Regions from separate parts of the Klebsiella variicola genome, predicted to be linked through region 1. Evidence: riboswitches for the same ligand, from Rfam matches in the RefSeq annotation. Region 1 holds a riboswitch; the other holds the start of a gene.
What was found. Region 1 has a riboswitch for thiamine pyrophosphate ahead of tenA (thiaminase II). Riboswitches for the same ligand answer to the same signal wherever they lie in the genome.
Positions count from the first base shown of each region.

Region 2: linked by a shared signal. The riboswitch ahead of thiM (hydroxyethylthiazole kinase) and the one ahead of tenA (thiaminase II) in region 1 are both predicted to bind thiamine pyrophosphate.

Region 1 covers NZ_CP010523.2:2,585,915-2,590,346, forward strand. The annotation lists gene SP68_RS12165 (ABC transporter permease) at 1-628, opposite strand, end outside; gene SP68_RS12170 (ABC transporter ATP-binding protein) at 625-1,353, opposite strand; gene tenA (thiaminase II) at 1,350-2,045, opposite strand; TPP riboswitch at 2,114-2,215, opposite strand; partial or broken gene SP68_RS12180 (BamA/TamA family outer membrane protein) at 2,516-2,771, shown strand; gene SP68_RS12185 (porin family protein) at 2,790-3,734, shown strand; gene SP68_RS12190 (DUF4056 domain-containing protein) at 3,800-4,432, shown strand, end outside.
Region 2 covers NZ_CP010523.2:1,689,497-1,693,928, reverse strand. The annotation lists gene fbaB (class I fructose-bisphosphate aldolase) at 1-697, opposite strand, end outside; gene thiD (bifunctional hydroxymethylpyrimidine kinase/phosphomethylpyrimidine kinase) at 845-1,645, opposite strand; gene thiM (hydroxyethylthiazole kinase) at 1,642-2,415, opposite strand; TPP riboswitch at 2,450-2,547, opposite strand; gene SP68_RS08025 (alkyl/aryl-sulfatase) at 2,778-4,432, shown strand, end outside.

The sequences.
Region 1 (4,432 bases):
GCCGCGCATTGGCATTGAGCATGACGTAGCCCAGCCCCTCAGCGGAGCCGACCCATTCGCCGATAATCGCGCCGATGGGCGCCACCGCCGCCGCCATCCGCAGGCCCGAGCCCAGCGCAGGCAGGGCAGCCATCAGGCGGACATGCCGCAGCTGAGCGCCGAAGGAGGCGTTCATGCTGCGCGCCAGATCGAGATATTCCTGGTTGACCCGTCGCAAGCCATCAAAGAAGGCGGAAGTCACCGGAAAGAAAATCACCAGCACGGCCATCGCCACTTTGGCGCTCATGCCAAAGCCCAGCCACAGCACCAGCAGCGGGGCGAGGGCAAAGACCGGGATCGCCTGACTGGTGAGGACCAGCGGCATCAGCCAGCGCTGCAGGCGCGGAGAGAGGATCATACCCAGCGCCAGGGTGACGCCGAGCGTCACGCCCAGCGCCAGGCCGCTCAGGATCTCACTGAGCGTGATAAGCGTGTGCCAGCCGAGATAGGCGCGATTAACCCACAGCGCCTCGGCGACCGCCATCGGGGAGGGTAAAAGAAAGTGAGGAATGCCGCTGCGGCTGGCCAGACCCCAGAGGATCATCAACCCGCAGAACACCATGCTGCCCCGCCAGAGACGTCCGGTCATGGATGAGCCCTCATCAGTTGCTGCAGCAGGGCGGCCTGGCTGTTCAAGAGATCGGGCGCGTCCGGCGCGCGCGGAGGTGTGCCGGCAAGGTGATGGCTGTCATCGATGTCGCCGTCGGGCGCCGAGAGGACCAGCAGGCGGTGGCTCAGCCGGCAGGCCTCCTGCGGATCGTGGGTGATCAGCACCACCGTGCGACCAGCCAGCAGGGTGGCGGCCAGAGTTTGAATGCGCGTGCGGGTGAGGGTATCCAGCGCCGAGAAAGGCTCATCCATCAGCACGATGGGGCGGTCCTCATACAGGGTGCGGGCCAGCGCGGCGCGCTGACGCATGCCGCCGGAGAGGGTTGCCGGCCGGGCGTCGGCGCAGGACGAGAGCTCAACCTGATCAAGCAGGGCGGCGACCCGGGCACGATCGACTTTTTCACCGCGCAGCCGCGCGCCGAGGGCGACGTTGTCCCGGACGCTCAGCCAGGGGTAGAGCAGATCTTTCTGCCCCATCCACGCCAGACGGCCCTGAATAGGCTGCCCATCGCTGGCGACCACTTCTCCCCGGGTGGCGGGCGCCAGACCGGCCATCACCCGCAGCAGGCTGGTTTTGCCGGCCCCGCTGGCGCCGAGGAGCGACACCCACTGCCCGCCGGGGACCGTAAACGACAGGTTGTCGAACAACCGACGGTCGCCGAAATGCAGGCTCAGGCCACGGACCTCGATACCCGGCGCAGTCACGCCCGGGTCTCCGCTGTCGCGTTGAGGCCCATCTGCCAGAACTGCGCCTCAAGGCGGGTGCCGGTGGTGAAAATCTCGCTCAGCTCAGTGATCCGGGCCTCGCTCCCGCGCTGCTGCCATACCGTTTCCAGCAGCGCCAGCGCGGCATTGACGCCGTGCAGATAGCCTTCATCGCCATAGTTGCGGATCCACGAGGCGTAGGGGTTATCGTCCAGTCGGGTGGCGGGATGCTGCAGCAGGCCGAGACCGATTTCCGCATAACCGGCCACGCAGGGCATCAGCGCGACCAGTAGATCCAGCGCGTCACCCGAGTGGCCAATATCCAGCACGTAGCGGGTATAGTTAATGGTTTCCGGCGCTTCAGGCTGGGTAGCCATCTCCTGCTCGCTAATGCCCCACTGAGCGCAGTAACCGACGTGCAGCGGCAGTTCGTTGAGGATGGCGTTCATTGAGGCGGCCGCGGCCCGCATCTCCGGCAGCGTGCGCAGTTTACTCACCAGCAGCGCATAGCTGCGGGCAAAGTGGATCAGAAACAGATAATCCTGGGTCAGGTAGCGACGAAATGCGCTTTCCGCCAGGGTGCCCTCGGCAAGCTGCTGGACGAAAGGATGCGCCACATAGTGCTGCCAGTCAGCGGCGGCCAGCTGGCGTAAACGGCCATAAAGACCATGGCTAAACGCGGGAATTATCACAGGACCTCCAGATATTCAGGGGAGATCCGGGCGTGCAGGGGTGTGAACAGGCAATGGCGGTAATGCAGGCAAAATTGCCGACCCGTCCCTTCGCTGGCATGACCCAGATCAGGTTCAAAGGGTTCGGCTTGCGCCATCTCAGCCCTCACGGGACACCCCTCGGTAGCGCTATGTTATACGATATTCACCTTTTGAATACAATCACCGCGCTGCCCTGTATCGCGATGGCATTTTTCTGTGATAGCCAGCACTTTTTCGTTTAAAAATACCCGAAAAACAGGCGACTGCGCGTTGGTGAGCATTATTCTCATACGTTATATTTTCATTACCCCGTCGCGTTAATACTGTTCGTGAGGCGTGTCGTGCGTCCCCAAAGCCCCGGAGTAAGCATGAAATTCCTGTTGTCCGCACTGGCGGTCGCGGGCCATTAATCAGTCATTCATCCACCATGATAACCCTTTGATGTCCCTATTTCGCGCTACCGCTATCAGGGCGACGACGTGGTCACGGCGCAAACCTCCCTGGGCCTTCACCCCGCGCTGGATCCTGCAGGGATTCGTTGGCGCGGGGTGCGCGGCGCGCACGCCAGCGGAACAGTCAGAGGTGGCATGGGGGGCCGGTTTTCGTTACCTGATTGCACGGCAGTACGGTTTGCGTACCGGGATTGACGTGGCGTTCAGTGAGCATGAGCAGGCGGTCTATTGCAATGTCGGTTCGGGTTTATAACTACACATGAGAATAACAATGAGAGCATCCGGAACGGTGTTAACGCTGCTGTTGGCGGCCTGTGGCGCGTCGGCCGCGGAGCAGAGCGAGAGCGACAGCTATTTTCCGATATGGGGAGATGAGGCACGCGCCCGGGGGTATTCGATCCCGTTACCCTACGGCGTCAACCTGAGCTATATGAATATCCGTCAGGATATCATGGTCGACAGTATTACCTTTTCCGGGCTTAAGCTGGGCAACCATCCCATTCCCAGCGATATGTTCGCCATCGATGCCGGGCACACCCGCGAGAAGAGCAAAACCGAAAACCTGCGCCTCGATATGTGGGTCTTTCCGTTTCTCAACGTTTACGGGCTGGTGGGGCATACCCGCGGGGCGTCTGTCTCCCAGGTCTCCGTGGATTCGGATCCTTCGCAGTTTCGCGGTCTGGATCGGGTGATCGCCGGCGCGGTTCACCAGCTTTATCAGAGCGGAAAACTGCAGAATATTGATTTTACGCTTGATTTCAAAGGAACCACCTGGGGAACCGGCTTTACGCTCGCCGGGGGATACGGCAACTGGTTCGGGTTAGTAGACACTAACTACACCCGTACCGATTTCGATATTCTCGACGGCAGCATCTCGGCGGTCACCGTCTCGCCGCGCGTCGGCTACCGCTTCAGTTTTCACGGGATCGACGGGCCGTCCCACCTCAGCCTGTGGGTCGGGAGCATGTATCAGGACGTGCAGCAGGAGTTTAAAGGCGATCTGGCCGACCTGCATATGCCGCCAGAGCTTCAGCCCCTGATTGCCGCAGTCAATAAAGACGGCGAGGGGAAATTCGACGTCAAGCAGAAGCTAACCTCACCCTGGAATATGCTGATTGGCGCCCAGTATGAAGTCACCAAAAACTTTAACGTGCTGACTGAATTTGGTTTTAACGAGCGCAATAGCTTCTTTGTCTCCGGTGAATACCGTTTTTAACTAAAACTGCTGGCGTCATCTGCCGGTAAGATGCGCGCTCTTTTGTTGTTGTGGAGAGGCTGTTGATGCGTAAAGCCTTATGGCTGCTGTTTGCACTGTCGCTGCCGGCGCTGGCGCAGGATCCGGTGCTGCCCGCTGTGACGGCGATCCATCCGGTGCCCACCCTGGGTGAGCTGCCGCCGCCGGAGTCGCTGCGACCGTGCTGCGCTTTTGGTTACGACCTGCACGTGCGCGCGGTGGGCATCCCGATCCCGGTATACCAGATTGGCAATGTGCTGACCCTGGATACGCTGGGCAAGCACCATTACAACGATAGCGCGTTCGGGGCGGTGAAAAACCTGCTGGGGCTCAGCGAGGAGCAGAACGGGCTCATCTATACCCGTCGCGGCGGGTTTATTGATATCGCCCATGTGCGCGATACGGCGGACTACACCTTCTATCTGTTCAATCGTATTGCGCCGACGCTGGGCCAGGCGGGGCGGATCTTCTACAGTGAAGAGCTGGGCGTACGCCGCGTTCAGCTGAATGCCTTTACGCCGCCGGCGGGCGTCAGGCAGCGCTATCAGTTGGCCGCCTGGCTGGCGGGTCATCTGGCCTTCGAAATTGCCCAATGGCATGAGATTGCCCAGTGGTATGGCTTCCAGTCGGTCCCCGGGTTTTCTGAGGAGGTCTCCGCTTTTTCGCCGGAGGATCTCTAC
Region 2 (4,432 bases), 900 kb from region 1:
CGCCGATGGTGGCCGCCAGGTGGTTGGCCTGACCGGTCAGGTCCGCGGAGACATGATAGTCGACGCCATCTTTCTTGAACGCCGAATTGCGCAGATAGGCCCACAGCACGGTGACCAGGCCCAGCTCATGGGCCCGCTCAAAGGCGGCGGAAATCTCTTCTATCTGACGACGCGATTGTTCCGAGCCGAAATAGATCGTCGCTCCCACGGCCACCGCCCCCATATTGAACGCCTGCTCAACGCTGGCGTAGAGGGTCTGGTCGTATTCGGTGGGGTAGCTCAGCGTTTCGTTATGGTTGAGCTTCACCAGGAAAGGGATGCGATGCGCGTAGCGGCGCGACACCGAGGCCAGCACGCCGTAGGTCGACGCCACGCAGTTACAGCCGGCTTCGATCGCCAGCTCGACGATATTTTTCGGATCAAAGTACAGCGGGTTGGCGGCAAAGGAGGCGCCCGCCGAGTGCTCCACGCCCTGGTCAACCGGCAGAATGGAAAGGTAGCCGGTTCCTCCCAGGCGTCCGGTATTGTACAGGGTCTGCATATTGCGTAGCACCGCCGGTGGTCGGTTATTATCCACCATCACCCGATCAACATAATCTGCCCCAGGCAGATACAGCTGGTCGGCCGGAATGGTTATACAACGGTGCTGCAACAGGCTCTCGGCATCTTTGCCCAGCAACTGCGTAATATCAGTCATAGCAATCTCCCGTAAGGCCGGCCGAAGCCGGCATGCATTATCCCAACCCAATTTTTTTGGGCAGGTTAAGCCTGGTACCGACTTAGCCTATTTTCCAGCCGGGGGGCCATTTTTTCAGGAGATTCTGCTGTCCCGTTGCGCTGCCATTTACCACCAGGCGTGGAAATGGTGCACCGGCCCGATGCCGTGGCCCACTTCCAGAGAGTCGGCCTGCGCCAGGGCCGCCGACAGCCAGGCCTTCGCCTCGGCGACGGTGGCCGCCCAGTCCGCATGACGGGGGCGCAGCGCCGCCAGCGCGGCGGAGAGCGTGCAGCCGGTGCCGTGGGTATTTTTGGTCTGCACGCGAGGCGTGGTAAACCGCTGTTCCCCTTCGCGGGTGAAGAGCCAGTCCGGGCTTTCGGCGTCGTCGAGATGGCCGCCCTTCATTAATACCGCGCCGCAGCCCAGCGCCAGCAACGCCCGCCCCTGCTCCAGCATCTCGCGCTCGGTGCGCGCATGGGGGGCATCGAGTAGCGCGGCCGCTTCCGGCAGGTTCGGGGTGATCAATGACACCTGCGGCAACAATCGTTGACGCAGGGTCTCCACCGCCGAGGCCGACAGCAGCGGATCGCCGCTTTTCGCCAGCATGACGGTATCCAGCACCACGTTGGCCACCCGGTAGCGCGCCAGCCGCTCGGCCACGGCTTCCACAATATCGGTCTCCGCCAGCATGCCGATTTTGGTGGTATCGATACGCACATCGCTGAACACCGAGTCGAGCTGCGCGGCCACAAAATCCGGTTCGATGCGATAGACCGACTGCACGCCGCGGGTATTCTGCGCCACCAGGGCGGTGATCACCGAGCAGCCATAGGCCCCCAGCGCGGAGAAGGTTTTCAGATCGGCCTGGATACCGGCCCCACCGCTGGGATCGGTGCCGGCGATGGTCAGGGCGTTGATGCATTTCATCCCTGCACCTCCTGATACAGCGCGTCGAGAAACGCCGGAATAAAGCTGCCAGGGCCTCCCTGACGGGCGGCGATCTCCCCGGCCTGCTTCATCAGCCCGCAGGCGGCGGCCACGTTTTCCAGCCGGTCTCCCGGCAGCGCCGCGCTCGCCGCCACCACCGCCGACAGCGCGCAGCCGGTGCCCACCACCCGGGTCATCAGCGGATTACCCCCCGCCACGCTGAGCACCCGCTCGCCGTCGGTGACGTAGTCCACCTCGCCAGTGACCGCCACCACGGTAGCCAGCCGGCGAGCCAGCGCCTGGGCCGCCGGCAGCGCCGCGGCGGCCGTATCGGTGGTATCCACCCCGCGCCCGCCGGCGCTCATCCCGGCCAGCGCCAGAATTTCAGAGGCATTGCCGCGAATGGCCGCCGGCTGGAGGGCCAGCAGCTCATGACAAAAGGCCGTGCGCACGGTCAGGGCGCCGACCGCCACCGGATCCAGCGTCCAGGGCCTGCCGGCCTGACGGGCGTGCTCCACCGCGGCGCGCATCGCCACGGCGCGATCTTCGGTCAGGGTACCGACGTTAATTAACAGCGCATCGGCGATAGCGGCAAACTGCGCCGCTTCGCGGGGATCGATCACCATCGCCGGCGAGGCGCCGACGGCCAGCAGAACATTGGCGGTAAAGGTCTGCACCACATCATTGGTCATGCAGTGCACAAGGGGGGAATGGGCGCGCAGCAGATGGCGCAGGTGCGCGACAGGCGCGGGATTCAGCAGCTCAGGCATGGTTTGCTCCCGCCAGACGAGGTAGAAGCAATGACCCTGCGGTCTCTGACTTCCCTACGCTGGCATTATCCAGATCAGGTGGTACGGGTATTTCTCAGCCTTCAACGAAGAAGGGCACCCCGAGTCATAAAAGCGGTACAACATTTTCAGTCAGCAGGGTACGAAATGTGGCGGTGTAACACAAGCCGACCTGATTTCTTTTCCCGTTTATGTAAGTACTACAAAAGGAGTAAAACACGCATTTTTTGTAAGCAAAACTGGATGAATGTTAATGCATGGTTATATTTAAAAAACCTGTAACAAACAACCACCTGCGTTAAATCGGTAAAACCGAATAAACCATGCCATTAATGAGGATTCCAATGAAATTGACCCCGATAGTAAAAGGGTTAGCGTTAGCGGGTTTGTTAAATAGTCTCGCTTTCGCCGCCTCGGCGGACACGTCAGCCAAAGAGGCGACCGAAGCGACCAAAAAAGCGAACGATGCCCTCTACAATCAACTCCCCTTCTCCGATAACACCGATTTCACCAATGCGCATAAAGGCTTTATTGCCGCCCTGCCGCCGGAAGTCATTAAAGGCGAACAAGGCAATGTCATCTGGGATCCGGGCCAGTATGCCTTCATTAAAGAAGGGGAAAAAGCGCCGGAGACGGTGAACCCGAGTTTGTGGCGCCAGTCGCAGCTGATTAACATCAGCGGCCTGTTTGAAGTGACCGACGGGGTCTACCAGATCCGCAACCTCGATCTCTCCAATATGACAATTATTGAGGGTAAAGAGGGGATCACCGTCGTTGACCCGCTGGTCTCGGCAGAAACCGCCAAAGTGGGCATGGACCTGTATTACAAAAACCGCGGTAAAAAACCGGTCGTCGCGGTGATCTACACCCACAGCCACGTTGACCACTACGGCGGCGTGCGCGGTGTGGTTGATGAAGCGGATGTGAAGTCCGGCAAAGTGAAAATCTACGCGCCGGCCGGCTTTATGGAAGCTGCCGTGGCGGAAAACATCATGGCCGGGAACGTCATGAGTCGCCGCGCCAGTTATATGTACGGCAACCTGCTGAAGCCAGAGGCCAAAGGCCAGGTGGGCGCCGGGCTGGGCACCACCACCTCTGCGGGTACCGTCACCCTGATTGCGCCAACCAATATTATTGACAAGGATGGCCAGAAAGAGGTGATCGACGGCCTGACCTACGACTTTATGCTGGCGCCGGGCTCCGAAGCGCCGTCAGAAATGCTGTGGTATATCGAAGAGAAGAAACTGATCGAATCCGCAGAAGACGTCACCCATACCCTGCATAACACCTACTCGCTGCGCGGGGCGAAGATCCGTGAACCGCTGCCGTGGTCGAAATATATCAACCAGGCGATCGTTCGCTGGGGCGATAAGGCTGAGATCATTATGGCTCAGCACCACTGGCCGACCTGGGGCAACGAAAACGTGGTTAACCTGCTGAAGAGCCAGCGTGATCTGTATCGTTACATCAACGACCAGACCCTGCGGATGGCTAACGAAGGCCTGACCCGCGATGAAATCGCCGCTAACTTTAAGCTGCCGGACAGTCTGGCCAACACCTGGGCTAACCGCGGCTACTACGGCTCGGTCAGCCACGATGTGAAAGCCACCTACGTGCTGTATCTCGGCTGGTACGACGGCAACCCGGCGACCCTCGACGAACTGCCGCCGGAAGAAGCGGCGAAGAAATTCGTCGATTATATGGGCGGTGCGGATGCGATCCTGAAGAAAGCGAAAGAAGATTACGACCAGGGTAACTACCGCTGGGTCGCCCAGGTGGTCAGCAAAATTGTCTTCGCCGACCCCAACAACCAGCAGGCGCGTAATCTGGAAGCCGATGCCCTGGAGCAGTTAGGCTATCAGGCGGAATCCGGCCCGTGGCGTAACTTCTACCTCACCGGCGCCCAGGAGCTGCGTAACGGTGTGGTGAAAGGCCCGACCCCGAACACCGCCAGCCCGGACACCGTCCGCGCCATGACCCCGGAAATGTTCTTTGATTA